4 regions of the Cytobacillus sp. IB215665 genome follow, and region 1 is predicted to be linked to each of the others. Evidence: predicted binding sites of a transcription regulator. Region 1 holds the regulator's gene; each other region holds the start of a gene.
What was found. The regulator Rex, encoded in region 1, represses fermentation and respiration genes when NADH is low (regulators of the CRP and FNR family bind a similar motif). The targets are predictions, from matches to a motif close to TTGTGAAATATTTCACAA.
Positions count from the first base shown of each region.

Region 2: a site for Rex is predicted at 6,230-6,247, ahead of SLH52_RS04750 (YwiC-like family protein). Genes of this name have one in related genera too.
Region 3: a site for Rex is predicted at 2,594-2,611, ahead of SLH52_RS16805 (4Fe-4S dicluster domain-containing protein). Genes of this name have one in related genera too.
Region 4: a site for Rex is predicted at 2,517-2,534, ahead of SLH52_RS04940 (TIGR04053 family radical SAM/SPASM domain-containing protein). Genes of this name have one in related genera too.

Region 1 is NZ_JAXBME010000029.1:20,218-28,068, forward strand. Features, by position in the region: gene groL (chaperonin GroEL) at 1-1,411, opposite strand, end outside; gene groES (co-chaperone GroES) at 1,511-1,795, opposite strand; gene SLH52_RS22355 (type II CAAX endopeptidase family protein) at 2,677-3,435, shown strand; gene SLH52_RS22360 (YdiK family protein) at 3,439-3,633, shown strand; gene SLH52_RS22365 (DUF2161 domain-containing phosphodiesterase) at 3,780-4,535, opposite strand; gene tatC (twin-arginine translocase subunit TatC) at 4,689-5,441, opposite strand; gene SLH52_RS22375 (twin-arginine translocase TatA/TatE family subunit) at 5,459-5,638, opposite strand; gene SLH52_RS22380 (redox-sensing transcriptional repressor Rex) at 5,734-6,372, opposite strand; gene moaC (cyclic pyranopterin monophosphate synthase MoaC) at 6,405-6,890, opposite strand; gene SLH52_RS22390 (ABC-F family ATP-binding cassette domain-containing protein) at 7,446-7,851, shown strand, end outside.
Region 2 is NZ_JAXBME010000003.1:94,206-102,056, forward strand. Features, by position in the region: gene SLH52_RS04725 (carbamoyl phosphate synthase small subunit) at 1-530, opposite strand, end outside; gene SLH52_RS04730 (acetylornithine transaminase) at 605-1,768, opposite strand; gene argB (acetylglutamate kinase) at 2,019-2,786, opposite strand; gene argJ (bifunctional ornithine acetyltransferase/N-acetylglutamate synthase) at 2,798-4,024, opposite strand; gene argC (N-acetyl-gamma-glutamyl-phosphate reductase) at 4,085-5,116, opposite strand; gene SLH52_RS04750 (YwiC-like family protein) at 5,456-6,169, opposite strand; gene SLH52_RS04755 (nitronate monooxygenase) at 6,705-7,676, opposite strand; gene SLH52_RS04760 (enoyl-CoA hydratase/isomerase family protein) at 7,709-7,851, opposite strand, start outside.
Region 3 is NZ_JAXBME010000015.1:57,477-65,327, forward strand. Features, by position in the region: gene adhP (alcohol dehydrogenase AdhP) at 1-498, shown strand, start outside; gene SLH52_RS16795 (bifunctional 5,10-methylenetetrahydrofolate dehydrogenase/5,10-methenyltetrahydrofolate cyclohydrolase) at 722-1,561, opposite strand; ZMP/ZTP riboswitch at 1,739-1,822, opposite strand; gene SLH52_RS16800 (YueH family protein) at 2,079-2,318, opposite strand; gene SLH52_RS16805 (4Fe-4S dicluster domain-containing protein) at 2,698-3,285, shown strand; gene napA (nitrate reductase catalytic subunit NapA) at 3,332-5,887, shown strand; gene SLH52_RS16815 (nitrate reductase cytochrome c-type subunit) at 5,899-6,312, shown strand; gene SLH52_RS16820 (chaperone NapD) at 6,564-6,824, shown strand; gene SLH52_RS16825 (4Fe-4S dicluster domain-containing protein) at 6,821-7,375, shown strand; gene SLH52_RS16830 (twin-arginine translocase TatA/TatE family subunit) at 7,398-7,613, shown strand; gene napH (quinol dehydrogenase ferredoxin subunit NapH) at 7,814-7,851, shown strand, end outside.
Region 4 is NZ_JAXBME010000003.1:136,345-144,195, reverse strand. Features, by position in the region: gene SLH52_RS04960 (metal-sulfur cluster assembly factor) at 361-663, opposite strand; gene SLH52_RS04955 (hypothetical protein) at 677-1,921, opposite strand; gene SLH52_RS04950 (DUF2249 domain-containing protein) at 1,938-2,144, opposite strand; gene SLH52_RS04945 (DUF2249 domain-containing protein) at 2,134-2,391, opposite strand; gene SLH52_RS04940 (TIGR04053 family radical SAM/SPASM domain-containing protein) at 2,592-3,713, shown strand; gene SLH52_RS04935 (oxidoreductase family protein) at 3,932-4,996, opposite strand; gene SLH52_RS04930 (carbamoyl-phosphate synthase) at 4,993-6,180, opposite strand; gene SLH52_RS04925 (glycosyltransferase family 4 protein) at 6,196-7,338, opposite strand; gene SLH52_RS04920 (hypothetical protein) at 7,378-7,578, opposite strand; gene SLH52_RS04915 (PIG-L deacetylase family protein) at 7,562-7,851, opposite strand, start outside.

The sequences.
Region 1 (7,851 bases):
CTTCTTCACGTTTTAGACGATCTACAACGACAGATCCTTCTAGGCCAGCGTTGTGAGCGATTTGTCTAATTGGCTCTTCAAGTGCACGTAAGACGATATTTACACCAGTAGCTTTATCTCCGTCAGCTTCAATTGCTGCTACTTTGCTGTGTACATTTACTAGCGCAGTACCACCACCAGAAACAATACCTTCTTCAACAGCTGCGCGAGTTGCATTTAAAGCATCTTCGATACGTAGCTTACGTTCTTTTAATTCAGTTTCTGTAGCTGCACCAACTTTGATTACCGCTACGCCACCAGCTAATTTAGCTAGGCGCTCTTGTAATTTTTCTTTATCAAATTCAGAAGTTGTTTCTTCTAATTGTGTACGAATTTGGTTTACACGTGCTGCAATTTTATCAGATGCGCCAGTACCTTCAACAATTGTTGTATTTTCTTTTGTTACAACAACTTTTGAAGCACGACCTAATTGAGCAACAGTAGTAGCTTTCAAGTCTAATCCTAGGTCTTCAGTGATTACTTCAGCACCAGTTAGGATAGAAATATCTTCAAGCATTGCTTTACGACGGTCACCGAATCCAGGAGCTTTAACAGCTACTGCATTAAATGTACCACGAAGTTTGTTTACTACTAATGTAGCTAAAGCTTCACCTTCTACATCTTCAGCAATCATTAAAAGTGGTTTACCTTGTTGAACAACTTGCTCTAATACAGGTAACACTTCTTGGATATTAGCAATTTTCTTATCAGTGATTAAAATATATGGATTTTCTAAAACAGCTTCCATTTTATCAGAATCAGTAACCATGTATGGTGAAGCATATCCACGGTCGAATTGCATACCTTCAACAACTTCTAATTCAGTTGCGAAGCCTTTTGATTCTTCAATAGTGATAACACCATCATTACCAACACGTTCCATAGCTTCTGCAATTAATTGACCTACTTCTTCATCAGATGAAGAAATTGCAGCTACTTGAGAGATTGATTCTTTACCTTCAATCTGTTTTGAGATTGCTTTAAGCTCTTCAACTGCAACTTTAGTAGCCTTCTCAATTCCTTTACGAACGCCCATAGGGTTTGCACCAGCAGTTACGTTTTTAAGACCTTCAGTAATCATTGCTTGTGCTAAAACAGTTGCTGTAGTAGTACCGTCACCAGCTACATCATTTGTTTTACTAGCTACTTCAGCAACTAGCTTTGCACCCATGTTTTCAAATGCATCTTCTAATTCGATTTCTTTTGCAATTGTAACACCATCATTTGTAATTAATGGAGAACCAAATTTTTTCTCTAATACTACATTACGTCCTTTAGGTCCTAATGTAACTTTTACAGCATTAGCTAGTGCATCTACACCACTTAGCATAGAACGGCGTGCTTCTTCGCTAAATTTAATATCTTTTGCCATATTGTTTTACCTCCTCAAATTTTCCTAATCTATTAAATAATGTTCAATCCATATGCTGTTGAACATTACACATTATGTTAAGTACAAAGGTGGATAAAATTAGCTAAGTACAGCTAAAATATCGCTTTCACGTACGATTAAGTATTCTTTACCGTCAGATTTTACTTCAGTACCAGCATATTTTGAGAAGATGATACTATCACCTACAGCTACTTCAAGAGCTACACGCTCACCGCTGTCTAGTACTCGACCAGAACCAACAGCTACAACTTTTCCTTCTTGAGGCTTTTCCTTTGCAGTATCCGGTAATACGATACCACTTGCAGTCTTTTCTTCTGTTTCTTCAATTTGAATAACAACACGATCACCTAATGGCTTTAACAAGTGAAACAACCTCCTCAAATAATTTAAATGGTATTATTGTTCAATATTCTTCTATTAGCACTCGCTATACTTGAGTGCTAACACAACTATTATATTAATGAATCTCACATGTTTTTGCAAGTCTAAAGCAGAAAAAAATTCCTAATTTCATATATACCCCATAAATAGACAAGTTCTCCCTTGTATAACCACGACATTCGTCCCATTTTTTATTACACAATTAGAGCTTGGCTTTATTTCTTGTCATAGTCTTCAATATAGAAAGACTCTTTTCGTAATCTTTGCCGCTATTGATACCAGCATAGAAAAAGTGTTTTATACGGTTATCATTGCTTTACAGAAGAAAGATGCCATAACTCTAGTTAAGTACTTGGCAATTGCTTAGTACGAAAAACATTATTTAAATCAAAAACAACCCATTTCTAGGATCTCTGTAGAGTTAATATTGCTGATGTTGATGTATTTGGAACGCTAAGTAGGTTTTACATGATTGAAATAAAGTTTATACCTTCTTATGTAAATATCTTTATCATTTAACCCTTTAAAATTATGTCACAAATACGTAGGAATAAACATAAAAAACATAATATACATGAGTATGTTAGAATACTGTGATAAAATACGGTAAGTATTGTACTAACCCGTGTATATCGGACATACATTATTAGTGCATATTTTAATCGGACAACTATGATGAAAATCGTTAAATAGGCTAACAATGTCAAATCATTAAGGTATATCATTTGAATAGGGATTTTTCTTTCTGATAAAATGACATGGTGACCTCTAAAAGCTGCGAAGGGAAACAAGGCATTCCCAAATAGCAAAATACTATTTTAAACCAAAGCAGCATGAACAAACATTTAAAGGAGATTATTTTATTGATTAAAAAGATATTTCCACCGTTCGAAAGACATTATTGGTATGTAATTATCGCGTATATTATCGTCCAATTTTCTGCGACTTTAGGTGTGCCATTATTAGAAATTTTAGGTGTAGGCGAGGATGCTCATTCTAATGATATTGCGCTAGTCATTAGGGTTGGTTATTGGGCTGTAATTAGCTTTATCCTCGGATTAATGATTATTCTCTTCATTATGAAAAAAGATATGATTAACAGAGTGATTCCTGAAGATTACCCCTCTACTGGCAAAGCCATTTTCTGGTCAATCGCAGGTATTTTCCTTGCGTTATTTGCACAATCTTTAGCAGCAAATATTGAAATGTTACTTGGAATTAATCCAGGGTCAGAAAATACTGAAGTGCTTATCGGAATTTTTGAATTGGTCCCGTTATTCATTATTGTCACTTCAATCATCGCACCAATATTAGAGGAAATCATTTTTAGAAAGATCATTTTTGGCTCGTTGTATAAGAAATATAATTTTTGGATATCAGCACTTATTAGTTCTGTCATATTCGCCCTAGTTCATGGTGAGCCAGAGCACATACTCATATACAGTTCAATGGGATTTACTTTTGCCTTTCTTTATGTGAAAACAAAAAGAATACTCGTACCTATTATTGCACACGTTTCAATGAATACATTTGTGGTCTTAATACAAACTATCTACAAGGATGACATTGAACAAATGCGACAACAACTGGAACAAATGCAGTCGATTATTGGAGGATTATAACATATGCGCCGCTCACCTTTATTTTTTGGATTTATATATAGTTTTATAGGAATCGTTTTCACATATCTCGCAATTCAATCAGCTCAAGAAACAATTTGGAATTTCCCCACTCTCATATTGTCTTTTGTAGCCACCCTTGATTTTGGAGTGGCTATTCGTATGTTTATCTTTCATAACAAACTAAAAAATATAAAATAATTAACAACCTTCCTAGTTAACAGGAAGGTTGTTTTATTCTATGGCTAATTTCACATTAATTGTTGCTTTTTGCTAAGCACGAATATGTTCGGGACATCTTTTCTTCTCTAAATACATATGAGTTACCCAAAATACCATTCTCTGTATCAACCAAGCTTATTTGCTATTAATTCACCGTAATAGTGAACAAGTTGTGGATATGAAGTTAGCTCATTCTTACCCTTATCACTAAGTGAATAAGTTCCTCTTCGCACCCTTTCAAACCAGCCGTAATAATTTTTATTAAGAATAGATACAGTTTTGTCACCCGTTCCCATTTGGCGAAGATCACTTGTTGATAACTGACCTAAACGTTCGAGGCAACAAGCAATATGAATACAGTTTTCTTTGTACGCCGTCATGATTTTTTGATTCTTGCTTCCACCAACATTATGGTCACGATGCCTGCCTTGCATTTCAGTTAAAAGTAAATCTCTCTTTTTTTTGCTGCTTTGCATGCTTTTTTTCCGATCAAAGTCAGCTGGGGCTAGAATGATTTCTACCAGTGCAGTACCATTTTTGAAAGTTACAATCATAAGGCCTAATTCTAACCTTCTGACCAAATAACATATATCCTGCCATTTTTTAGAACGCAAAGAATATGTAGGCCTCGGGATAGCAATATACACCTGATCGGATAAACGCTGCCTTTTAGTAGCTTGTATTAACAGCTTTATACTTATATTAAGCTTAAGCTCCACGATCACTAGCTCATCGTCTTTTATAGCTGCTATATCACAATGATTGACTTCTCCATATACTTCATACCCCTGTTCTATAAAATGCTCTTGAATAGGTTTATATAAATCAACCTCAAACAATTTTGTTGTTTTATTGCTCATTAACATCATTACTTTCTTCATTTATTGAATGCTTTATATAAGATATTAATACGACCTTTATACTTGCATATACTCACAAAATAACCGCTAGAAAATACTACATGAAAAAAGTGAGCCTCTACAATTTGTAAAAACTCACTTTGATTAACTTTGTTATGGTTTATTGTATGGTTATTACTCATTTTCAGTCAGGAGTTCCTGTTCTAGTTTTTCCACTTTCCGATAGGTTATTTTTGAGATAAAGATACTTATTTCATATAGAATAAATAAAGGTATCGTCACCATCAGATGTGAAATGAGCTCTGGTGGCGTAATAAATGCTGCTATAACTAGTAAAACGAAATATGCGTATTTTCTTATTTTCGCTAAAAACATAGGCGAGACTATGCCAAGTCTAGTTAAAAACATCACAACGACAGGAAGCTGAAACAATATTCCAAATGGAATAGTGATTTTAAATAGAAATTGGAAGTATTCATTTATGCCAATAACTTGATTAACCGTTAGCCGTTCAGATATCCTCGTCATAAACTCAATAACAAATGGAAATAGAATAAAATAGGAAAATGAAACTCCACCTAAAAATAGTAACACTGATATTGGTATATAACTTAAAGTGATTTTCCGTTCTTTTTCATATAGACCTGGGCTAATAAACGCCCAAAGCTGATATAAAATAACTGGTGCAGTAATTACAAAAGCTATAATAAAAGCAAATTGCATATAAATTTTTATTGGATCAGTTAAGGAAAATGCATTCATCGTCAGCTCTTTTGCTTCATCAGCCTGTTGTAAATAGACAATGATTGGCTCAGCCAAAAAAAAGCTTCCAATTGTAGCAACAACAAAGAAAACGGCTGCGATAATTAGACGCTTCCTTAGCTCTCCTATATGATCGTATACAGACATTTCTTTACTATCATTCATACTTTCTCATCCTAATGTTACTTCTTTTTATTATTTTCATTTGCAATGTCTTGTGCCGCTCTCTTAAATTCTCTAAGTGTTTCTCCAGCAGCTTTTCCTAATTGAGGAAGCTTATTTGGACCAAAGATAACGAGTGCGATCACTAAAATTAATATAAGACTTCCTATTCCTATGTTAATTGGTCTCACCTCCATCATAAATTACAAATAATTTTCCTGATCTATCATTATAAAGCATATATTGTTATTATAACTCGATGATCATCTAAACGACCACAATGCCAGTAGAGCTACTATTCAGTTGGGTAGTTTTTAAGGAAATATACTAAAGATTGTAACTCAACTGCTAAATCAATGTGATGAATTCTAATATGGTCAGGTACATTAATTCGAGCTGGTGTAAAATTCAAAATACCCTTAATACCTGTTTCTACTAAACGATCGGTCATCCCTTGAGCAACTGGTGCAGGTACAGTTAAGATGGCAACACTTACATCTTTGGTAATATATTTTTCTAAATCATCCATATGATAAATAGGAACATCTCCAACTGTAGTGCCAATTTTTTGCTCATCAACATCAAATGCAAGTTCAATTTTCATATTATTATTTTTAATAAAATTGTAATTTAAAAATGCAGTACCTAAATTCCCGACCCCGATTAACACCACTTTTGTCAGTTCATCTTGATCTAGTGTTTGTCGAAAAAACGTTAATAAATAATTAACATTATAACCATACCCTTTTTTACCTAAAGCACCAAAATACGAAAAATCTCTACGTATTGTTGCTGAATCTACTTTTACAGCCTCGCTTAACTCAGCAGAAGATACGCGCTGCTTACCTGCAGCATGAAGATTTTTAATGAATCGATAATACAATGGTAAACGCTTTGCAGTAGCTTGTGGAATTTTTGTTTGTTCGTTATTCACTTCTATTCCCCCACATTCAAACAGCTATTCATTCACTGCTCTCTAATAAAGTCTCCGTTCTTTCCACCAGTCTTCTCTAATAAATAAGTTGGACCAATAACCATACCTTTATCAACTGCTTTACACATGTCATAAACAGTTAAGGCACATGTGCTAGCAGCAGTTAAAGCTTCCATTTCAACACCTGTACTACCCTTCGTTTTAACTTCTACGATAATAATAAGCTTGTATAAGTGCTTTTCTTCTTCCCATGTAAATGTGATATCGACACCCTTTAAACTAATTGGGTGACACATCGGGATAATATCTGATGTTTTTTTTGCAGCCATAATACCAGCCACTTGAGCTACAGCTAAAACATCCCCTTTTTTTATTTTTGAATGAATAATTTGTTCATAAATTTCTTTACTAACTGAGATACTTGATCTCGCTATAGCAGTTCTTAATGTTTCGCCCTTTTCAGAAATATCAACCATCTTTGCTCTACCTTGATCATTAAAATGTGTAAATGAAGACACTGTTGCTTTTCACCTCTCAATATGACTATACTACACTATTTTTACAATCCTGTCGTTACTTTAACAAGGCGTGAAAACTATATGTACACCCAAGTCCGTTTCTATCACCTTCTTAGTAAATGGCTTTTTCGTAAGTGGTGTGGCAATTGTAATTAATAATTTAGCCTATTGTTATAGTTTTAATGATGAAAAGGTGCAACAAATACTATGAGAAATCCTATTTATGTCTTAGTACAAGGCTTTTTTCGCATTAATTGCTGTTATTCGTTTTAAGAGAAAATACGTATAAACCTAGCGGTCGTAGCTTCTTTCCTCTTAATAAATGAGGTCAATTGCAAAAAATTTTATGAAAAGAGCCTATACATCGTACATGATATAAAAGCTAAGTCTAAAATATCTTCACTAAGAAAGCGCATACAAATCAAACTGAACTATTGTTAAAAATAAGCACTTCTCAAACCTTAGATAGTTAAACATTGGAATCCAGTGAAAGAATATTGCTCATTTCATACATTTTAAGATACACTAAAACTATTATAACAGAGGTGAACTAACATGATAGTGTTACAAGTGAATCAGCTCACAAAATATTTTGGATCTGATCTTATTTTATCGAATATAAAGCTAGAAGTACAATTGAAAGATAGAATAGCTGTCGTTGGCCGTAACGGCGCTGGAAAATCAACCTTATTGAAAATAATAGCAGGATACATGTCTCATGATAGCGGAAGCGTCATGAAACCGAAAGATATTTCTATTGGATATTTAGCACAGCATAGTGGCTTAGATTCGGACTTATCTATTTGGGAAGAAATGTTAACCGTGTTTGAACCGTTAAAAAAAATGGAGATAGAATTACGTAAACTAGAAGAAAAAATGTCCAATCAAAGCCTTATGTCAAACAAGGCAGATTACGACAAACTATTAAAAGAGTATGATCATTTACAAATTCAATATAAAG
Region 2 (7,851 bases), on a different contig from region 1:
TATCCAAAGTCAATAACAACAATATGTGGGAATCCCGTACCTAATGTTTGAATGTTCTTAGTAGATACTTCAGCAACAGCCAGTGTTTCTTCATGTGAATGCTTTATGTTGGTAAAATGTGTATTCGGTATATGAGATATTTGCCCTATCATAGTGCCACTATCCCGAATTGTTTTGACGATGGCCCTCGTATCAATATGTGTAATTAATGGAACATTCCATTTCCTTAAATACTGTTCTAGTGTTTTCTCAGCTTCAAAATGATTTAATGATTCTTTCGCTTCGTACACGATTACTCCAGCAACATGTGGTTTGTTACTTTCAAAATCTACAGCGTTAATTCCATAGTTCCCTATTAAAGGATAGGTAAAAACAATAATTTGTCCTTTATACGAAGGATCAGTGAGAACCTCTTGATATCCTGTCATTCCTGTAAAGAACACAACTTCACCAAATATATTAGTCGAAAGAGGTGATTTTATGTCCCCTTCGTAGACATTCCCATTCGTTAACGTTAAATATGCTTTCATGCTACACCTCTTTTGTATTTTTATTTATCTTGTTGAATTTTTATGCATTATAGGTTAAAAAAATAAACAACAAGTTACTTAGCTACGACTGCTTTATCTGATAAAACTTTACTAATGATATTTATTGCGTAATTTAATTCATCATATGTTACTGTAAGTGGTGGTAATAGCCGAATCACATGTGGACCTGCTGGTAATACAAGTAGCCCTTCCTCACGGACTTTCGATATGATATCTGTCACATTTATATTACAAGCTATCCCAATCATCAATCCTTCTCCACGAATTTCTTCGATGAAGTTTACATGCTTACAAACATCACTCAGTTTATTAGTTAAATAGGCTGCTTTTTGTTCAACTTCCTGTAAAAAAACGTCATCAAATATTATTTCTAATGTTGCTTTTGCTGCAGCGGTAGCTATTGGGTTTCCACCAAATGTTGAACCGTGAGAGCCTGGACCAAATGTATTGATTAGATTCTCAGTTCCAATCATTGCACCGATAGGTAAGCCACTTCCTAACCCCTTGGCAACAGTAATAATATCTGGTGAAAGGTCGAATTTTTGATATGCAAACTTAGATGCCGTTCTTCCAACCCCAGTTTGTACTTCGTCAACAATTAGGAGTGCTCCATACTCGTTACATAACTCCTCAACCCTTTGTAAAAAATCACGCTTAGCTGGTACAACTCCACCTTCACCTTGAACAATTTCTAGCATAACGGCTGCTACATGACTATCAATCACTTTTTCTATCGCTTCGATATCATTAAATGGAAGATAAAGAAACTCTTCTAATAAAGGTCCAAATCCATCATGAACCTTATCCTGCCCTGTAGCCGTCATCGTAGCAAATGTTCTGCCGTGAAATGACTGTTTAAATGTAATTATTCTTGATCTATTCGTATGTTTTCTTGCTAGTTTAATTGCTGCCTCATTTGCTTCTGCACCGCTGTTACAGAAGAAGACTGCTGAACCGTTACTATTTTCAACTAGTAGACGTGAGACTTCTTCCTGTGAGTCAACATGAAACAAATTTGAGACGTGCCAAAACGATTGTAATTGTTTTTCTAATGCTTGTTGAACTTTTGGATGACGGTGACCTAGATTACATACGCCTATTCCAGATACAAAATCTAGATAACTTTTGCCCATTTCGTCAGTTATATGTGAACCTTCAGCTGAAGCAACATGAATGTCCCAACGCTGATAAGTTGGAAATAACGTTTCTTTCGTCATTGTAAGCTCCCTCCCAATTAGAAAAGCGCAAGCGACTGTAACATCCCCGACAAGCACTGGACACATTTCACATAAAGATGTTTTTTTTCCTTCGGTTGAAATGGCGAAGCAGCCTCGAGGGATGGGTGCTAGTGCTAGATATAGATAACCCCTGAATAGCGAATGATACTCTGAAAAAATACTATACTTTCCATTTATTAAACACATTCTTTTAATGTACTCTTTATTGATCAAGAGTTATTAAAAACTCTTACAATTTTCTTATTTTCGTTCCGTACAACGACCCGCTGGCAGATAAGATGCTATTTTTCCCGCTGACAATCATCACTTCTTGTAGTTTGTCTGATAATGAGTGAATAGCCGCTTTGACCTTTGGAATCATACCTCCATAAATCGTCCCATCACTTATCATGTCATTAATTTGGTTTTCAGATGCTTCTTCCAAAAGAATACCATTTTGTAATATTCCTGGAACGTCTGTAACAAACAATAATTGTTTTGCATTGAGTGCTTCAGCAATACTCCCTGCTGCTGAATCAGCATTAATATTGTATTTCCCCCCTTGTGAACTCATGCCTATTGGTGCAACAACTGGGATGTAGTCATCGTTAAGTAGCGTTATAAGCAAATCCACGTTTACATGATCAACTTCACCTACGTAACCTAGCTTCCCAAATTCAATAGGCTTCACTAGCAACATTTGGCCATCACAACCTGATAGTCCTACAGCTTTGAGACCATATTGAGATAAATTAGTCACAAATTGTTTATTAACCTTTCCAGCTAAAGTCATTTCTACTACATCTAACACATCTTTTGTCGTTTTACGTAAGCCATCAACAAATTCCACTCGTATGTTCATACGTGACAATAATTGGTTAATAACTGGCCCGCCACCGTGTACAATAACCACTTTCTTTCCTCGTTTTTGAAGTTCATGGAGCGCTTTAAAAAACTGTGCTGAAAGCTCTGTTATAACACTTCCTCCACATTTAATTACGATGATGTCATTACTCATCCCCATCCTCCTTACGTTCGGTAGCTTGCATTAATTTTGACGTAATCATAAGTTAAGTCACAGCCCCATGCTACTCCTTCGCCATCACCTATATTCAAATGTACCTCAATATAAATATCATCATTTGCTAAATATGCTGTTGCTCTTTCCTCGGAGAACGGCTGTGGTTGACTCGCAATTAACATCTTTATTGAACCGACCGTAATATCTACAGTATTTGGATTAACTGATGCACTACTATGTCCAATCGCCCCAATTATTCTTCCCCAGTTCGCATCATTACCGTAAATCGCTGTTTTAACAAGGTTAGAACCGACAATTTGTTTAGCCATTTCCCTTGCTTCATCGTCGTTTACTGCACCTTTCACTTTCACTTCAATAAGCTTTGTTGCTCCTTCCCCATCACGAGCAATTTGTTTAGCTAAATCTTCACATACATGCTTTAAAGCTGTGTAAAACTGCTTCCATTCAGAATGTGTTGGGGTTAATGGTTCATTATTAGCTAACCCGTTAGCCATCACAATAACCATGTCATTTGTAGATGTCTCACCATCAACAGTTATTTGATTAAATGATTGATTCGTTATTATTCGTAACGTATTTTGTAAAATTGTTGAATCAATATTGGCATCTGTCGTAATAAATGAAAGCATAGTAGCCATGTTGGGGTGAATCATACCAGAACCTTTAGCCACTCCACCTATTGTCACTGCCTTTCCATCAATAATGGTCTGATAACATGCCTTTTTTGTAACGGTATCAGTCGTTAAAATAGCTGATTCAAAATGCTGTGCATTTTTTTTCGTTTTGTTAGGTTTGAGTTTTTTTATTCCAGAACGGATCTTATTCATTTGTAATAAATCACCTATTACTCCTGTTGAAGCTACTGCAATGAGGTGTTCTTGCATCGAAAATTGTGTAGCACATAAATGTCTCATTTCATATGCATCCTGCATACCTTGTTCACCAGTGCATGCGTTGGCACAGGCACTGTTTACAACGATAGCTTGAAGCTTGTTTTCAACTGCAATACTTTGTTGCGTAACTTTTAATGGAGGTGCTTGAAAATGACTTTGCGTGTATACTGCAGCACATGTAGCTGGTACTTCACTGAGAACAATACCAAGATCATTCTTTGTGTATCGTAACCCTGCATGAACTCCATCCGTTTGAAACCCTTTTGGAGATGTTATCGTTCCTTCTGGCAATACATTAACAGTACCTACTTTTGTTTTCATATTAATCAAACTTATTCCTCCATTATTTTTTCGTAAGAGAAAGTAAAAAATATATATCGCCTATGGATAAACAGGAAGTAAATTTAAGCCAGTATGTTCATCCATACCTAGTATAATATTTAAGTTTTGAATAGCCTGACCTGCTGCTCCCTTTACGAGATTATCAATCACTGAAACAATTGTAATTCTTCCAGTTCGTTCATCATTCACCAATGCAATATCACAATAATTTGAACCATAAACTTCCTTCGTTGAAGGGAATGTATCCTTTAATCGTACAAAATAATGCTCATCATATGCACATCTATAAATATCATACAGCTCCTCTATTTTGAGCTGTTTTTTAGGCTCAACATACATTGTAGCCATAATCCCTCGAGTCATTGGAACAAGATGGGTGCTTAATGTAATTGGTTGAATGTTGTCATTCCAATTTAGGAGCATTTGCTCTATTTCTGGAATATGCTGATGTTTATTTACTTTATAGATTTTTAGGTTCTCATTTGTTTCAGCAAAATGAACAGAGGTAGCTAAATTTCTTCCTGCTCCAGAAACACCTGATTTTGCATCAATAATGATCGACTCTTCCTTAATTAAGTTCAACTGAACTAAAGGTGCTAACCCGAGTAATACTGCTGTAGGGTAACAACCGGGATTTGCAATGATTTTAGCTTCACTAATTTTATTGCTGTTCCACTCGGATAATCCATACACAGCTTCCTCGACTATTTGAGATGGAGCTGGTGTCTTGTTATACCATCTTTCATAAGATTTATTATCTTGTAGCCGTAAATCACCTGATAAATCAATGATATGTGTATCATACTCACTTAATTGTGGTGTCAATTCACTAGATACACCAGCAGGTGTTGCCATAAATACCACATCTACCTCACTACCAATTTTGTCAATATCAATACTCTCTAATTGAAAGTTCAAACTTCCAGATAAATGTCCATACATCTGCCCTAATGGTAATCCATCATTAGAAGATGAATGAACAGAATGAACATTAACGACTGGATGTTGCTGCAATAAACGTAATAGTTCTACTCCTCCATAACCTGTTGCACCGATTACAGCAGCTCTCATCTCCGATCCCCCTCTATTTCTTAGGCAGCATTGATTCACTCAATCCAAAGCTACCCCTCTGTCGTCTTTGTCATGCTTTTTTAAACATCACGTAAAATTAGTTTTCATTATAATACTGAATAAATATAAAATCAATTGTATTTTTATAAATAAATTATAAAAATCTTAAACTATTATATAAATACTATTAATTACGCTGTAAAAATAGAACAGACATTAAATCAACCTATGTTGTAGCTTAGTGGAATATTGACACTAAAAACAAATGAACTACAAAGAGCTAACCTTTTATAGGTTAGCTCTCATTATTAATACGATATACACTTCTTCAAAGCAATTTTAGATCAGCACAACAACGACTAAGAAAAAATAAACAGCATTAATAATTTCCCAGATACCTACCTTCAAGACTGAAACATTTTTTCCATAAAAGTAAAAAGCACGGACTACACTCGGTATATACGCAATAATAAACCAAGGGTAGCCACTTAAAAATAATATAACTATGATTCCTAGATGGTAGCCCCAAGAAATCCAACGGTATGCATTATTTTTCTTCTCTCTTATCATTGTTTTCACATAAAATGTACTTCCTATAAAGAAGAACATTGAAAGTAACAAAATCCCAATAGCAACAAAATCTATCGAACCAGTTCCCCCATAATAACTAGCTACTCCACCAATACTAAATGATGTAATTGCACTCATGTCATTTAGTAGAGCACGCTCTTGGTTTTTCTTTGCAAAATACACATTCACCACGAAAAAAGGCAACATGACAATGCCAAAGTAAATAAGTTTATAATTAATAATCAATGTTATAACTAAACAAATAAGAGCTGGAAACATATAAATAAATGTCCATTTGAGATAAAATTCGCGTCGCTTTCCCTTCAAAAACATGAGCAAAGGATATGTACCTAAATAAAGTAATAGCCAGCCACCAAATAATGGGATATGTATCATAGAAGGCTGCCCAGCAAATATTCCTACCAAAAATGGGATGAGTAACATAGCCCATGCACCATGTTGTTTCGGAATCAAAGGTTTCATACTCGTTCACCTCACCTAAACTTTCTTAGTTGTTATTATAATGAAACAACATAAAACATTAAGTGAGATAAATCACAAAGTTTTAGCTACCATATAGCCTTTCATGACTTTTTAGGAACAATTAAGAGAGAAACTATTATGAAATGTGTCTATTTAGTCCATTTTTAGTTACTATAACAAACTGTTCAAAAAACCCCTTGAAAAATAACTGTAGAAACTAACTTATACACGATGTTCAAAACTCTTGTTTACTTATCGTTACATGAGCTGTATTAATAATCACCTGAATATTTACGTTCCTGGTAATAATGATATTTCTCATGGTAGTAGACTCACGCTAATTCGCCGAGTTATGCGGTTTTGCTTTTCTGAATACGCACTATAAGGCTAGAAGCTTAAGACTTCTAGCCTAAAATGTCCTAGAATAGACTACTTAGTTAAAATTAATTACAACACGTCAAGCGAACTGGTTCTTTTTTAAAAAAACCTCGTCAACTTATTTATCTTACGATTTTATATTACTTTGCATCTTTCTTTAAACATACGATTTAGTCAGACTATCTTTAGCTAAATGATATTCATTTTGCATTTCCTCAATAATTTCGGCAACTGTTTGAGCTTTACTTATCTGACCAACGCCTTGTCCTGCAGAAAATATATCCTTCCATGCTTTCGCATTTGTTTGGTTCATAAATGAAAAGTCAACAGTTTGTTTCTTTTCAAGTACATTTATATCAATACCAGCATTTAGAATACTTTCCTTTAGGTAATTGGCGTATACGCCACTAATAGCATCAGTATAAATAAGATCATCTACAGAAGCATTTATTAACATATCTCTATAATCTCTACTTGCAAAGCTCTCTTTTGCACTAATAAACCTCGTTCCGATGTAAGCCATGTCCATACCTAAAGCTTCAACTGCAAGAATATCACGTCCCGTCGTGATGCAACCTGCCAAGACTGTAATACCATCCCAAAATTTTCTTACTTCTCCTGCAAAAGCAAAGCTATTAATTGTTCCAGCATGCCCTCCTGCACCTGAACATACTAGAATTAAACCGTCAACTCCCGTTTTTGCAGCTTTGCGAGCATGAGGAATGTTACTTACATCAGCAAAGACAAGACCGCCGTAATGATGAACAATTTCAACAACAGCTGACGGATTTCCAAGTGATGTAATAACGATTGGGGGCTGATATTTAGTTATTAACCGTAAGTCTTCCTCATATCGTGGATTTGTTTGATGAACGATAAAATTGACAGCCCATGGTGCAACTTTCAGTTGAGGGTCTTCTTTTTTTGCAATAGCTAGCTCTGATGAAATTTCAGCCATCCAATCTTCTAATATATCTACTGTTCTAGCATTCAATGTTGGAAATGAACCTATGACACCTAACTTACAACTTTCAATAACTAACTTTGGACTTGATATGAGAAACATTGGTGCTGAAATGACTGGTAAAGTTAAATTAGTAGTCATATGTTTAGGCAATTTTTCGTTCATTATCTTCTCCCCCTTTTTAATTCATATGCAAATTATCTACCTGAAAATTGTGGTTGTCTTTTCTCAAAAAATGATGTTACTCCTTCCCTATGATCTTTCGTTGTAAAGGCAATACCTTGCGCCATAGCTTCTTCAGCTAAAATTTGATCGAAGCTTGATTCAAAGCTATGGTTTA
Region 3 (7,851 bases), on a different contig from region 1:
GGTGTAGGTGGATTAGGACATGTAGCTGTACAATATGCTAAAGCAATGGGATTCAAAGTCGTGGCAGTAGATACATTTAGTGAAAAATTAGATCTTGCTAAAGAGCTTGGAGCAGATGATACAGTTAACCCACTTGATGAAGATTCTGCAGAATACATCCAAAGGGAGTTCGGTGGCGTTCAAGCATCGATTTGTACAGCAGTTTCAAAAAAAGCATTTGATGAAGCTTATCGTGCAGTAAAACGCGGTGGAAAATGTGTTGCTGTCGGACTACCTCCTGAAATGATCGAAATACCAATATTTGATACAGTTTTAAATGCTGTTAGTGTAGTGGGATCGATTGTTGGAACTAGAAAGGATTTACAAGAGGCTTTACAATTTGCTGCAGATGGCAAAGTGAGAACAACAGTAACGAAAGCTAAGTTAGAAGATATTAACGACATATTTGCTGATCTTGAAGCGGGCAAAATTAACGGACGAGTTGTTATGGAAATATAAAAAGACTCTTTTCGTAAACTTTGTTGCTATTGTTATCCAATTAGTACCAAAAAAAGTGGTTTAACATGGACAGTCATTGTTGTACAGAAGAAAAGATGCCACGAACTCTAGTAGTGTACGTGTTTGGTTCTTATTACGAAAAGCAACAATAAATGCGAAAACAGCCTATAAAAAAGAAGAAGAAAGCTCAAAAGCAAAAAATTGCTTTTGAGCTTTTCTATATTTATAAGGTTCCCTCAGCTGAATCAACGGTATGTTTTAATAACATTGATATAGTTACAGGTCCAACTCCTCCTGGAACTGGAGTGATTGCACTAGCATATTTTAAACAGCTATCATAATCTGCATCACCAACATTTCCTTTGTTGTAACCTGCATCAAGTACGACAGCACCTTCTTTAAGCCATTCCCCTTTAATAAAATTAGGTTTGCCAACTGCAGCAACGACAATATCTGCTTGTTTAATAATGTCTGCTAAATTTTGTGTTTTTGAATGACATGTCGTTACAGTCGCATTCCTGTTGAGTAGCATCATTGATACTGGTTTTCCTAAGATAGGGCTTCGTCCAACAACAACTGCATGTTTACCTTCAATTGGCAAGGAATAAAAATCGATAATTTCTAAAATAGCTGCAGGTGTACACGAAGGATATTTTCCAAAGCCGAACGATGTTTGTCCAAAACCGAGACTAGTAACACCATCTACATCTTTTTCAATATCAATTGCTTCAAAGGCAGCCCGTTCATCTATTTGGCTTGGCACTGGGTGCTGCAATAAGATGCCATGTGTAGAAGGATCATTATTAAGCTCCTGAATGATTTGTAATAGTTCTTCAGTTTGAGTTTCTTTTGGTAGATGAATGCGTTTTGAGAAAATGCCTAACCGGTCGCACGCATTCCCTTTCATTTTTACATAAGTGGCAGAAGAAGGATCATCTCCAACTAAAATTGTAGCTAAACAAGGAATAACGCCTCGCTCTTTTAATGCAGATACACGCATTGTTAAGCTGTCTTTTACAGAATTGGCAACCTTAGTTCCATCTAAAATCAATTTTTCTTCCAACTTTATCCCTCCTATATTATATACAAAGAGGCTGGAGAAAACGTAATAGTGCTTAATAGTCTAATATTTTCATGTATTCCTGTTTAATGAGAAGCCTAATTTTGTTTTAATGTATGGTTCCTACATTCTTATTAATAAAAACTCCTAGACTAAATTTGGCACATACGCTGATCCAGATGCCTCTGCCCAGACGACACGGCAATTTCTTTTACAGCTCCCTCGTGGTTCATTCCACAATTGTCGTCAGTAACTGTAAAAAATAACGGCTCTTTTTTCGTAAACTTTGTTGCTAATGTAATTAAATTCAACAGTATGTTGAGGATATCATGCAGCTTTCAACAAAATAACAAGAAGAATAGATGCCTGTACGCTCGTTCGTATACTGTATTTTCTTTGTTAGAGAAGCAACAGTCAATGCAAAATATGATAGACCATGTTTATTGTATAATAAATCACGAACAATATCTACAAAATCACATCTTAATGTTCAGTTTTTTATGTATAACTAATATTATTGTCACATTTCACGAACCCACTGTGATATTTTGTTAGTCAAGTCTTGAGAAGTGTCTGCATTTGTATGGGATTTGAGTGAAGAATAAAGTATGCTTTTAAGCGTTTCAGCGTCCTGTTCATAATCAACTTTGAAAGACCACTCAATAATTGGAATGGCGATAATAGTATATTCTTCTTTTTTATTTTCGTATAAGTATATTTTTTCTTGTTGGTTATTGATTATAGCTTTGCGAATTTTCATCTTCATCATCCTTATTATCCATAATGTTTTAGTAAATAGTAGCCTGCTTTATATACTAATTTGTTGTTGCTTTCATTGTGCACAACAGAAGCAGCTTTTCCATACATTTATTTTTGATGAATTTATATGATTTGTAAAGTCTGTAAATGAATTTCATAAAAAACGAAATAAATGAAGGCGTTTTCAATTATGTGAATAGGTGTGGCAGTTTTGTGAAATAAATGTGAAGTTTTATTTTGAAATTGTCAAAAAGTATCTTGTCGTGATGTTAATTAATGTGAGATTTATCACATTTTTCAATTATTTAAAATGGTACTTTTATTATGATAGTAATGTTTTTAAGATCTTTGCTCAAGGAGGGGGGATCATTCTGAAAGGTATGAATCTGCTAAAAACATTAATAGGTGGTCTAGCTGCTTACGAATTACTTTCACTTATGAAAGGTGGAAACAAAACTGTTCTTCGTCCTCCTGGAGCAGCTGAAGAAGATGAATTTTTAGCACTATGTGTACGTTGTGGAAAGTGTAATCAAGCATGTCCGTATGACAGCATTAAGATGGGTACTGAGGCGCATGGTTTCGGCTTAGGTACACCATTTATTGAAGCTAGAGAAAATCCTTGTAGATTATGTGAAGATTTCCCTTGTGTTGAGGTTTGTCCTACAACTGCCTTATCAGGAATTAACCAAGTTGAAGACGTTCAAATGGGAACAGCAATCATTGATCCTGAACATTGTATCGCTTATGAGGGGGTGCGTTGTGAAGTATGTTATCGCGAATGTCCGCTTATTGATGAAGCGATTAAATTAGATATTTACCTAAAACCCGGTGACGATATTCATGCAGTGTTCGCCCCAATCATTGATGTCGATAAATGTGTAGGATGTGGGATTTGTGAACAAAGATGTGTTGTTGACAATCCTGTTGCAATTCGTGTGAAGCCACGAGAAGTAAGAGGATTGTTTTAGCTTTTATAAAAAGAAACAGAATTTGTAATGGGGGAGGAGTTATTTAATGGAGTTAACACGCAGATCTTTATTAAAAGCAACTGCAGTTTCCGCAACATTAGCAGTTGCAGGCTGTAAAAAGGATGAAGCGACAACACCAGTAGAACCACAAAATGATCCTGTCGTACAGGAAATGGCTAACGTTGAACCTGATGAATGGAAATCAACGGTATGTCGCTTCTGTGGGACTGGTTGTGGAGTACTCGTTGGTGTAAAAGATGGTAAAGTTGTTGCCACAAAAGGTGATCCTGAAAACCGTTCGAGTCGTGGCTTAAATTGTATTAAAGGCTATTATGTAGGAAAGATTCTTTTTGGCAAAGATCGCTTAACTAAGCCATTAATTAGAGAAGACAAAAGTAAAAAAGGAACGATGGAAGGTTTTCGAGAGGCATCTTGGGAAGAAGCTTTAGATTTAGTTGCAAATAAATTAAAAGAGAATCACGCTAAAGATCCTAAATCTATTGCCTTTTGGGGGTCTGGTCAACAGACGATCACTGAAGGGTACGCATCAGTGAAGTTATGGAAAATAGGATTGTTAAATAATAATATTGATCCAAATGCACGTCTTTGTATGGCAAGTGCAGTTGCTGGATTTATGAAGACATTCCAATCAGATGAACCAATGGGATCTTATCGTGATTTAGATGAAGCTGATGTATTTGTCACATGGGGAGCAAATATGGCAGAGATGCATCCAGTTCTATATTCTCGCCTAACTGCAAGAAAATTAAGTGGTACGAATGTCAAACATTATGACTTAACAACGAGACCATCTCGTACATCTGAAACTGCGGAATCAGTACTTGTCTTTAGACCACAAACTGATTTAGCTATTGCGAATGCCATCGCCAACTATCTTATAGTCAATGATGCGTATGACAAGAAGTTTGTTGAAGAACATTGTCAGTTCAAAGCAGGTACCGAAAACCTTGGCCATACATTTGATGACAATTATGAAGCTACAGAGGTAGGAAAGGTTGCAGGGAAAGACTGGAATATAACATTTGAAGAATATAAACAAATGGTGAGTGAATACACGCTTGAAAAAGCCGCAGAATTATCTGGTGTTCCAGCTGCACAGATTGAAGAATTAGCAAAAGAGTTCGGTGATCCGAATAAAAAAATCATGTCACTTTGGACGATGGGAATGAACCAGCATACAAGAGGGACTTGGATTAACAATTTAGTATACAACCTTCACCTTATGACTGGTAAAATAAGTAAACCTGGTAACGGCCCATTTTCATTAACGGGCCAACCAAGTGCGTGTGGGACAGCTCGGGAGGTTGGTGTATTTGCACATCGTCTACCAGCTGACTTAGAGGTGAAAAAACCGGAACATAGACAATTTAGTGAATTGATTTGGAATCTTCCAAAAGGATACTTAGATCCGATTGAAACACCAGGATATCATACGGTCAAAATGTTCCGAGAATTGGGTAACGGAAATGTTAAGTTTATGTGGAGTATGTCAAACAACTGGGGACAAACGATGCCTAAGCTCAACCGCTTCAGAGGGAATGACCCTGACGGAAAAGGTGTCAAGGATGGATTTATCGTCGTATCTGAAGTTTATCCGACTCGTTCAACTGAGATGGCAGATGTTGTTTTTCCAGCATCCATGTGGGTGGAGAGAGAAGGACAATTTGGTAATGCTGAAAGACGTAGTAATGTTTTTGAAAAATGTACCGAACCGCCAGGTGAGGCAAAATGGGATTTATGGGCAATTGTTCAAGTAGCAAAACGTGTGCTTGAAGGTAAAAAAATAGGTGGTAAAGATGCCTTTGATGTTATCTTCGGCAATATTTGGGATTATGACAAAAATGATTTACTTGAGGACCAGCATGAAGTAAACAAAATACTTTGGGAAGAGTACCGAATGTTCTCTAATCCACATACGCATGAAAATCCTGAAGTACAGGAGCTCGGCAAGCAATTAAAGACTAAAGCAAAACAGTTAGCACCATATGAAGAGTACTTTAAGCAACACGGTATTTGCTGGCCTGTTCGTGAAGTGAATGGCGAATGGCTAGAAACAAATTGGCGTTATTCGTATGGAAAACAAGAGGATGGTTTTGACCAATACAATATTGAGGAATTCGGTCAACCAGGAAGATATAAAGACATTGATTTTTATAAATCTACTGATCATAGACCTACGATTTTCTTCCGTCCATTTGAGGATGCATCTGAGATTCCAGATAAAGAGTATCCGTTTTGGTTATGCACTGGTCGCGTGTTGGAGCATTGGCATAGCGGTTCGATGACGAGACGTGTTCCAGAATTACACCGAGCAGTACCTGAGGCATTTTGTGAAATTCACCCTGAGGATGCAGAAGCATTGGGCATTAAAACAGGTGATATGGTCAAGGTTATTACACGTCGTGGTGAAGTGAAAGTGAAAGCTACGACAAAAGGGCGTGGAAATCCACCTAAAGGTCTTATCTACGTACCATTTTTTGCGGAAGAAACATTAATTAATTTAGCAACACTAGACACATATTGTCCGATTTCTAAACAACCCGACTATAAAAAATGTGCAGTTAAGATTGAAAAGGCGTAGGGGGTGAGCACATGAAAAAAAGAACTTTGTTATTATTTGTAATTTCTGTATTAGTCTTTGGTCTTATTGGTTGTTCAAATGATACTGCAGATCCGGTTCAGCAAACAGAACCAGAAGTAACTGAAGAACCTGTCGTTGAGACAGTCACATTACCACAATTATCATCTGAGGACAGAGAAGATGCTGCATCGATGGTATTACAAGGAGCACCACCAATGCAACCAGATGACCATATTGACAGATGGAACCCTGAGTTACGATATGAAAGCTGTACTGCATGTCATGGAAATGAAGCAACAGGTGCGCCTACACCGCCTGCCGACCATTATGTAGATGACAAAATAGGCAATCCAATCTATAGAGATAACTGTATTCAGTGCCATGCTACACAAAACGATACAAAACCTGCTTTTAACCAACCTTAAATGAAAATATTACATCAATAATAAGGGGTATAGGTGATTGTTAGTTTCTAAAGGAAAACTTTGCAGTCTATCTATTTATTTCTTAGGACGAAAAACAACAACAAAAATATGTCATAAGTAGTACAACAGGCCTCACAATTTCAATATGCTGTACAGGAGTAATAATTACTCAGCATATAGATTTTATTCATTGTGAGGTCAGTTTTATTTATTTTTTCTCATCAAGATGTATGTGTAAAGGGGGAGATTTTATGGTGATTTCTGGCATCCTTATTGAAACGATTATAGGAAAAGCAACGGCAACTGCTACCGAACTTGAAAAAATTACTGGAGTAGAGGTTCATCATATTGAAGCTGAATCAAAAGTAATTATTACTCTAGAGGCAAATACGATTAATGATAGCTATGAAACATCGAAGTTATTTCAGGGAATTGAGGGTGTGCTAACGGTATGTCTTGTGTATACAAATTTTGAGGAGCAACAAAACTCTGAGGCAGATGTTATACAATGACTGAGAAAATGACTAGGCGCAGTTTCTTTTCACTTAACATTAGTTCAACAATCGGTTTTATAGGGAATTTTATTGCACCACAAATAGAACAAGAGAGGGACTTTATTCGACCTCCAGGTGCAGAAAATGAATTGGCCTTTTTAACTTCGTGTACACGTTGTGGTATTTGTAAAGATATATGTCCAGAAAGTACGATTTCTCTTTTTTCTATGAAACACGGAGCAAAGCTTACCAACACTCCCTATCTTGATCCTAATGATACTGCATGTACTTTTTGTGAAAAGTGTATTGATCATTGCCCTACAAGCGCGTTAAGTAAAGATGGCTTGATGCAAAACCCTGCCATAGGCAAAGCTGAAATCAAACAACAAAATTGTTTGGCTTTTCGTGAAGTGATGTGTGACTATTGTGTGAGGTCATGTCCAATTGATGGAGCATTAACGATAATAGATGGGAAACCTAAAGTTGATGATAAACTTTGTAATGGATGTGGACTGTGTGTTTCTAGCTGTATTCAACAGTACAAAGGGATATTTGTAAATACTATATAAGCTTACTTTGGAGGGATCAAGTATGTTATCGAATATTGGTGTACCAGGCCTTATCCTCATTCTCATCCTTGCTCTTGTCATATTTGGACCTAACAAGCTTCCAGAACTAGGGAGAGCAGTTGGGTCAACATTAAAAGAATTTAAAAAAGCAACAAAAGAGTTAGTTGACGATACAGACAAAGAAGTGATAGAAGTAAAGCAGGTGATTGAGGAAAGCAATGAATCAGTAAAGCAATAACTCTTTCAATGCATAAGAAAGCTCTGTTAACATTCCAAAAAATTGTTGTTTTCTAAGAAAACACTATTTTACTTTAAACTAGAGTTCGTGTTTATTTTTCTTCTTTAAAGTGGTGTCAACCGTATAAAACGTCAACAAGGTTAATGATAAAAGCAAAATATATAATGAGAACAAGGGAACCTCATGTGAGGATGAGATGGATGAGATTGAAAAGAAAATCATATCATAAATGGACAGT
Region 4 (7,851 bases), on a different contig from region 1:
TGTACCATAAGAAGTACTTAAATGTTAGTCATCATGTTACAGATGAAAAGATCCCCCGAACTCTAGTTGTGTACGCGTTTATTAAAGGCTCTTTTCGTAAACTTAGTTGCTATGTTAATTTAAAATGGACTATATTACGATTTTTATGAGACTCAATAATTGTATATGTAGAAAAGATGCCACGAAGGCTAGATATATACGTGCTAATATCTTTGAACGAAAAGCAACAATCAATGCGAAAACAGCCTTATTATAAAAACAATTAATGCGAATAGAACCTGCTATTAAGATTAACAACCAGTCAGGTGGAGGAGAGTTACCACCTGATTCACCGAGTTCGAGTTTACTTACATGCAGTCACTATATTCCTTGTAAAGTTTGTAATGCTCTTTGTGACATGCGTTGCGGTGTCCATGCTGGCTCCCATACAAGTTGCACGTTAACTGTATGAACCTCTCCCAGTTGCTCGATAACATGCTTAACACCATTTACAATGCTATCGTGTAAAGGGCAACCAGGGGTAGTTAATGTCATGATAATTGACACATCATTAGCTGTGGATATAGTAACATCATAAATCAAACCGAGGTCAACAATATTTATGTTTAACTCCGGATCAATCACTTCATATAGACGACTGTACACTTTATCTGTTAAGCTCATTAAAATCTCCTCCTTATTTCCGAATGACGTTGCCAATTGAAAAACAAAAGGTGGCAGTAGTTAATAACATTACTAATTGACTGATCGTATATAACGGAACACTCTTTACGATAATAGATAAAGCTATTCCAACAATGCTTATTAGAAAAGCAAGAAAAGTAGGTATGCTCATTTTCTCATTAATCATTTCTTTTAACGAAGGAACAGATTCTTTACCTATCTCTTTGCTATATCGATGCGTCCACCATAAAAACGGAACTATTTTGTATAGGTATCCCATAATACTTAACACAATCCAAGTGATAATATAGAGTAATATAAGTATTGGAAACCAATGATGGAGACTGGGGAAAAAAGAGATAATCATTGCAAAATAATGAATGAAAAACCCATTTATAATAGCTAATAATGAAAACATAAAAGGTTTATCAAGCTTCTTCTTAATTCTTTTTGTAAGAATGGTATATATATGCCCCGTAAATAGACTAAAGCCAATGAATAATCCACTAACACCAATTGGTAATAAAACTGAAAAGTCTAACAAAAAAGAAAAGCCTGTTAAAAGTAAGCCGCATACATAAACACTATATACCCAAGCGGCTAATTTCATTGAAAATCCGTGTGCAAGAGCAAACATCGGCACCATTTTATAAGAAAAACCAAAAATCAATAAAGTAAACCAGCCTGCGATACCAAATAAAATATGTGTTTTTAACAGTGGAATATGTTGAAATAATACTGTTCCGAACTGCAAATTATATGCTAACAATATTCCTAAAGCCAATGTAAGCAATAAGCAAATGAGTGCGCTGCCAACAAACAATGTGAGTATATTGAATTTCTCTTGCTTTTTCATGGTCATCAACATTTGAAAGATAAATAGTAATATTGAAAATAAAGCAATACTTCCACTGTATAAAATTGTTTTAGGTGCAAATACAAATGATAATGCCAGGCTAGAAACCCCTATAGCACTTAAGAAAAATTGAAAAAAGCCTAAGCGTTCACTCCAAATAGGAGTAAGGAAGACAACAGGAACAAGTTGGTACATTGCCCCCATTGCCACCATCACTGCCCATCCGAGAATAAGCAAATGTGCACTACTCCATATTTCAGGAATTCTATATAATCCTTTTACGATATTCTCACCTTGAAAAACCAGAATAAATTGACTTGCTAGAAAGGCCAATAAACTAAAAAAAATAAATAAAAATGGAAGCTTTATATTTGTTTCTGTCGTAGCTTGCTGTGGAAACATAAAGTATCACCTGTTTTCATCTTCTAATATCAATTTGATAAGTACCATCGTCTAGCTGTTTAGTATGGTGCGTATACTTGAGTTCATCCAATTGCTCATATAAGAACATAGGTCGTCTATCATTAATAATTGAAAGAACTTCGTTATCTTGAAGTTTTTCCAATGCTGCAAGTGTTCTTATCATTGGCTGGGGAGGCTCTAGACCTCGATTATCAAGAATCATTTTTCTCACCTCGCACAAAGGTTACTTTCCAATGCTTTGCTGCTACCTTCTCAACGGTATAAGTAAAACCTTTTGTTTTCATAATTGTAAGCAGCGGTGTAGGTTTGATAGGTGCGTGTAATATAAAAATGTCATCATCGTTCAATGACGAAACAGTATTTGTTATTTTTTGAAATGGCTGAAGCTTTTTATTTATATCTTCTCTCACATCTAACTCAACGATGTTTTTTGCTCCTGTATCATTCACTTTTTATTCCTCCTTGTCATATCCTTTGATTTAATGATAATAATTTTCAATTAAGTTTGGTGTGATTCAGTTCACTTGTTGATAATTTTTTCACTAGTTACCATTCACAATTTGTCCACAAGAATATGTGATGCATATCACATACATACCCAAATCAAAATAATTACAATATTTACATGAATGTTGAGGAGGTTGTCCTTATGTTTGATCGAGATTTTAATAAAAATCCATTTATAGTCATTTGGGAATTAACGCGTGCTTGTCAATTACATTGCTTGCATTGTCGAGCAAAAGCTCAAACTAGACGGGACCCTAGAGAATTATCCTTTGAGGAAGGGAAACAATTAATAGATCAGATTTATGAAATGGATAATCCAATGTTGGTGTTTACAGGTGGAGACCCATTGATGAGGGAAGATGTATATGATATTGCAGATTATGCGATAAAAAAAGGTGTAAGGGTATCCATGACACCTAGTGCCACTCCAAATGTAACAAAACAAGCGATTGAGAAGGCAAAAGAGGTTGGTTTAGCACGGTGGGCTTTTAGTTTAGACGGTCCAACTGCCGAAGTACATGATCATTTTCGTGGAACGAAAGGATCTTTTGATTTAACAATGAATGCCATAAAATATTTACATGAGTTAGAAATTCCAGTGCAAATTAATACAGTGATTTCTCGCTACAATGTTGATGTGCTAGAAGAAATGGCTAAGGTTGTAGAAGAATTAAAATGTGTCCTATGGAGTGTGTTTTTTCTCGTTCCTACTGGACGGGGGAAAGAGTCAGATATGGTATCTCCAGTACAGCACGAACAGATTTTTAACTGGTTATATGAATTAAGTAAAAAGGTACCGTTTGATATTAAAACAACAGCTGCACAACACTACCGTCGTGTTGTTATTCAACAGAAAATGAAAGAAGCAAAAGATACAGATCGAGCTATCCGTTATGCAGATGCCTTAAACGAAGGAAAAACGGGTCAAATTGATGGCTTAGGTCGAGCACCAAAAGGTGTCAATGACGGCAATGGTTTTGTCTTTATATCTCATATTGGTGATGTATTTCCGAGTGGATTACTGCCTGTCAAAGCTGGGAATATTAGAGAGAAGACATTAGCAGATATTTATAGAAATTCTCCTATCTTCAAAGATTTGCGAAATTCAGACAAATTTAAAGGGAAATGCGGTGTATGTGAATTCCGCTTTGTTTGTGGTGGCTCACGTGCAAGGTCGTATGCAGTAACTGGAGATTTTTTAGAAAGTGAACCATTCTGTGTGTATATACCGAAAGCATTGCGGTCAAAATCAGTGAATACTTAATATAACAAGCTGAAGTAGGTGTAGCCTTACTCAATACTTTTGAGTGGGATACACCTTTTTTATGTAGCTATGTTGAAACTTGGCCTCTTTGATTGATGTTTATCATAACTATCGTTTACTGTATCTTTTCTTAGTTAACAAAATAGCTATTGCGTACAACCTATAGTGTTGAATGGCGTCTTGTTAACGAACGTTTTATTTGAACATCTAGAAAAGTATTAGCTATACAAATTGAGTTCTTTACCCCAATTTAAAACTTTATCTAGATAATAGGTAAGCAATACACCTTTTTTACCATCAAACTCCTTTTGTAATTGTACTAGTAAGCCAGTTTCAAGAAGGTACTGTAAATAGGACATTTTATATAATATCATAGGGTCACTTTGAAAGGTGATTCCTCTTTTGTTCATTTCAGTAGTATATAATTGAACACAATGGTTACGAATGCTATCATCATTGTTTTTCTCGGAATTACGTAATCCAAGGTATCTTTCAACTAGTAAATTGATATCAAACCAACCTGATGCAAATCTAGCCGATTCCCAATCAATCATTCGAATATGGTTGTTTGTATTTTGATTTATATGATTGCAGCAAATATTTTGTAAATGAAGGTCACCGTGTACGATACATTGTCCATTTTGTACTAGTTCAGGAAATGATAATGAACTTTTACTTAATATTTGTTGTATTATGCTATGCGTAGGTTCTATTATTTTCTTTAAACGCTTGTGGTGTAATGCATCGATAAGATACAATTTTGTTTTTTGTATTTTAGCTTGTCTTCGTGTTTTCGCTTTCTTCGAATGAAAGGTTGGAAACCAGGGATTAAACAAATCGATATTATCGTAGAAATTTTGCTCATATGAGTGGGCATGTAATTTTGCAACTGTTGGTATGATATAGTCAAAATGATTTGGAGGATGAATTCGTCCACGCAAAGGCTCAATATATTCTATTAACATCCATGTTTCGTTATCAAATATTTTTGATTTAGTGGCGTATATTGTTGGCATAAACTCTTTTAAAAAGGGGTGAGCTTTATCATATAAATTTATTTCTACATTATTTCTATTTTTTGACCCTATATAACGTTTAAATATTATTGGTTGAATACCCAATTCTGTTGAGATGTCTAATTTATAAATTATACTTTTCGAAGATGCTCTTAATTGCTGAATGGAATCAGGAACAAATGACTTATATTTGCCAAACTTATGTTTAATTTGATGATGAAAATCGGCGTTTTGAAAAATCTTTTTAATGTTGGCAATATCCATCATGTATTCTCTTCCTGTTTTTTAGTTTTCCAAGAATTATAGAGATGAGAAAATGCACTGCGCAAAAATGGCATCGGGTCATCCCATGCGAATAGTGCATATTGTTTGTTTCCAGTTAGTCCCTTCTTGAAGTCGTAAAAAGTCATTTCACCATGTTCCTTTTTATGGAGGTAGGCAAGGTAATACCGTACAAGATAGATCCATTTAATGTCTTCTATTTGATACAATCTCGGTTCAGGGTCTTGACCAGTTAAGTAAAGGTAGTATAAATATGCAAAATCTATACCACAAGCCTCTGTTAAACTATGAGAAAGCCATAATCTAGAATTGATCTCAATAAACTTAAGTTCACCATCACGGGGATCTTTTTTAAATTCGGCCATGGATACTCCCTTACACTCCAATTCTTTTAGAAACGGTAAGCCAACATCAATAATTTCTTCATCCCTTTTACTAATAATGAGGGCACCTGTACCCATGTTCGGCGGGAATTGATGAAGCTTTTGTAGTGTGAAAAGAGCTTTGACATTCATATCTTCATCAAGAAAAGTTGCCAGTTTGTAAAAAGTGCTGTCATCACCTGGAATAAATTCTTGTAGCATTAACTCACCAAATTGTCGATAGTAAGGAAAAGTAGCTTTTAATTGTTCTGCACTATGAACCATGATAATTTTTTTATTAATATGTTGACGAAACTTATGTCCGTAAACAGGCTTTATGATACACGGAAATGTTAATTTGTTAAGAATACCTTCCAATTCTTCTTCCTTATCTAAAAAAAAGGTTGTCGGGCATGGTATATTATGCTTTGTAGCTAGTTCATATGTTAAACGTTTATCGATTAATGCATGAACTGTTGTGTGCTCAGGTAATAAAAATAAATAATACATAGACAATATTTCTCTATGCTTAGACATAAAATATAGAAAATCATCTGAACCAGCATATAGCACAGCTTTACAGCAAAATGTCTTACCTAGGTTCAATAGGAAAGTAAGCAAGCCTTCTTCATCTTTAATAGGATCTGGACAACCCTTACATGTTGCATAACATGTTTTCCCGATTTTGTATTTTTTCCCTGTATCAAAGGCGTATACATCCACTCCTTTTCTACCTAAACTTCTTACAATCCCAATTCCATTTGCACTTAAATCAAGAACGATTGCCGGATGCTTACGCTCAACCATATTCCAACTACCTTTCTATAATAAAGATTGGTACTCCTGTTCAATTTTTCTTGACATCTCGTTAACTGTTAGTTCAGCCTGTGCAAACTTGCGGGCATTTTCCCCTAGTTCGTTTCTTAAAGAGGGATTTTGAATAAGTAGTAGCAGATGCTTTGAGAGTGTTTCAATGTCACCTGGTGTTGAAAGTAAACCTTCCTTCTGATGATGAATTAATTCGGGGATTCCTCCTACATATGATGAAACGATAGGTAACCCCATATGCATCGCTTCAATGATAGAAATTGGTAGACTATCATTTATAGTAGGTAAAACAAAAATGTCCGTTTCTTTTAATAGCTGAGGGATGTCGTCTCTACTTCCTAAGAACACAACATTTGACAAACGTAAATGTCGTGCTTGTTGTTCTAAATCCTCTCTCGTCTTACCGTCACCAATAATCCTAATTTCTACATGATCTAAATGCTCTTTTATCATGTTTAAGGCTTCCAACAAAATATGGTGACCCTTACGTTGAGTAAGACGGGCAATACAAGAAATGATCGTTTGATGGGGATTCTCATCTTTGGGTTGCTTTATTTCTTCATTTTCTTCTATTCCAGTATGAACTGTAAGCATTTTTGAATCGTGTGCACCTAATTGCTTAAGCGGTTCACGGAAATGATCTGATAGGATGATAATCTTATCCGCATATTGAACAGCCTTTTTATCAATTTCAATAAAGTACCTTGCTGAAAGTGAATCTTTGTCTACTTCTTTAAATTTTATTCTATTGAGGCTTAAAATCCCGTGAGGAGTATAAAGTAGTGGTTTTTCATAATGTTCGTTAAGAATACCTAAAATATTCGCAGTTGCTAAATCCTGAGCGTGTAAAATATCATAACCCTCAAGGTTTTGTTGACTTAAATGTGTTAAATATGTGTAAAAGTTAACATCAAGCTGAAAAAACTTCTTCTTATCTTTACCGTAGCGTTGTTGATAAAATTTCCACAAATAGTCACTTATGTTGTTCTTTGTGTTTACATAACCATCAAACTCGTTTGGACATGTAATTTCAACGACATGGCCACGATTCTCCATGCCGTGTTTTAGATTAGTAATATAGTTAGATAAACCTCCAACATGAGGATAGTTCCAGAAAGTCGTTAGTAATATTCTCAATGTCTACTTCCCCTTTGTGCCCTCTAGTTTGATTTGTCATCATGCTTCATTTACAGACTTTGTTGAAGATTGAATGCTGTCGTTATTTGATTCCTCGAATGGGTCTTTTATGTCTTTCTTAAGTAATTGTTGTTGGAAATGATGGTCCATCATGGCAAGTAAATCTGGTGAAGGAACTTGTAGTTTTGCTAATTTGGAAATTGTTATCTGTTTATTTGAAAAATCACCAATTGTCTTCATATTGGATCCTCCTAATAATTTCAAAAGCCTCAGCATAATGTACGCCGACTGTCATCCCTCTATACCTTGCTAAAAATTTTATCCCATCAAACGAACGGGGGTGAGGGAAAGGGCGCATTTCAACATCGTAATGTTTAAGGGCATTCAATTTATTATCGATTGTATCAGTTACGTCAACATAGTAATTTGGTTTGAAAGTTTGGTCATTCGTATGGTGGGTCCATTCGGTAGATGAAACTGTTTCAAAGCAAATTATGTCGATTGGGGCACTTC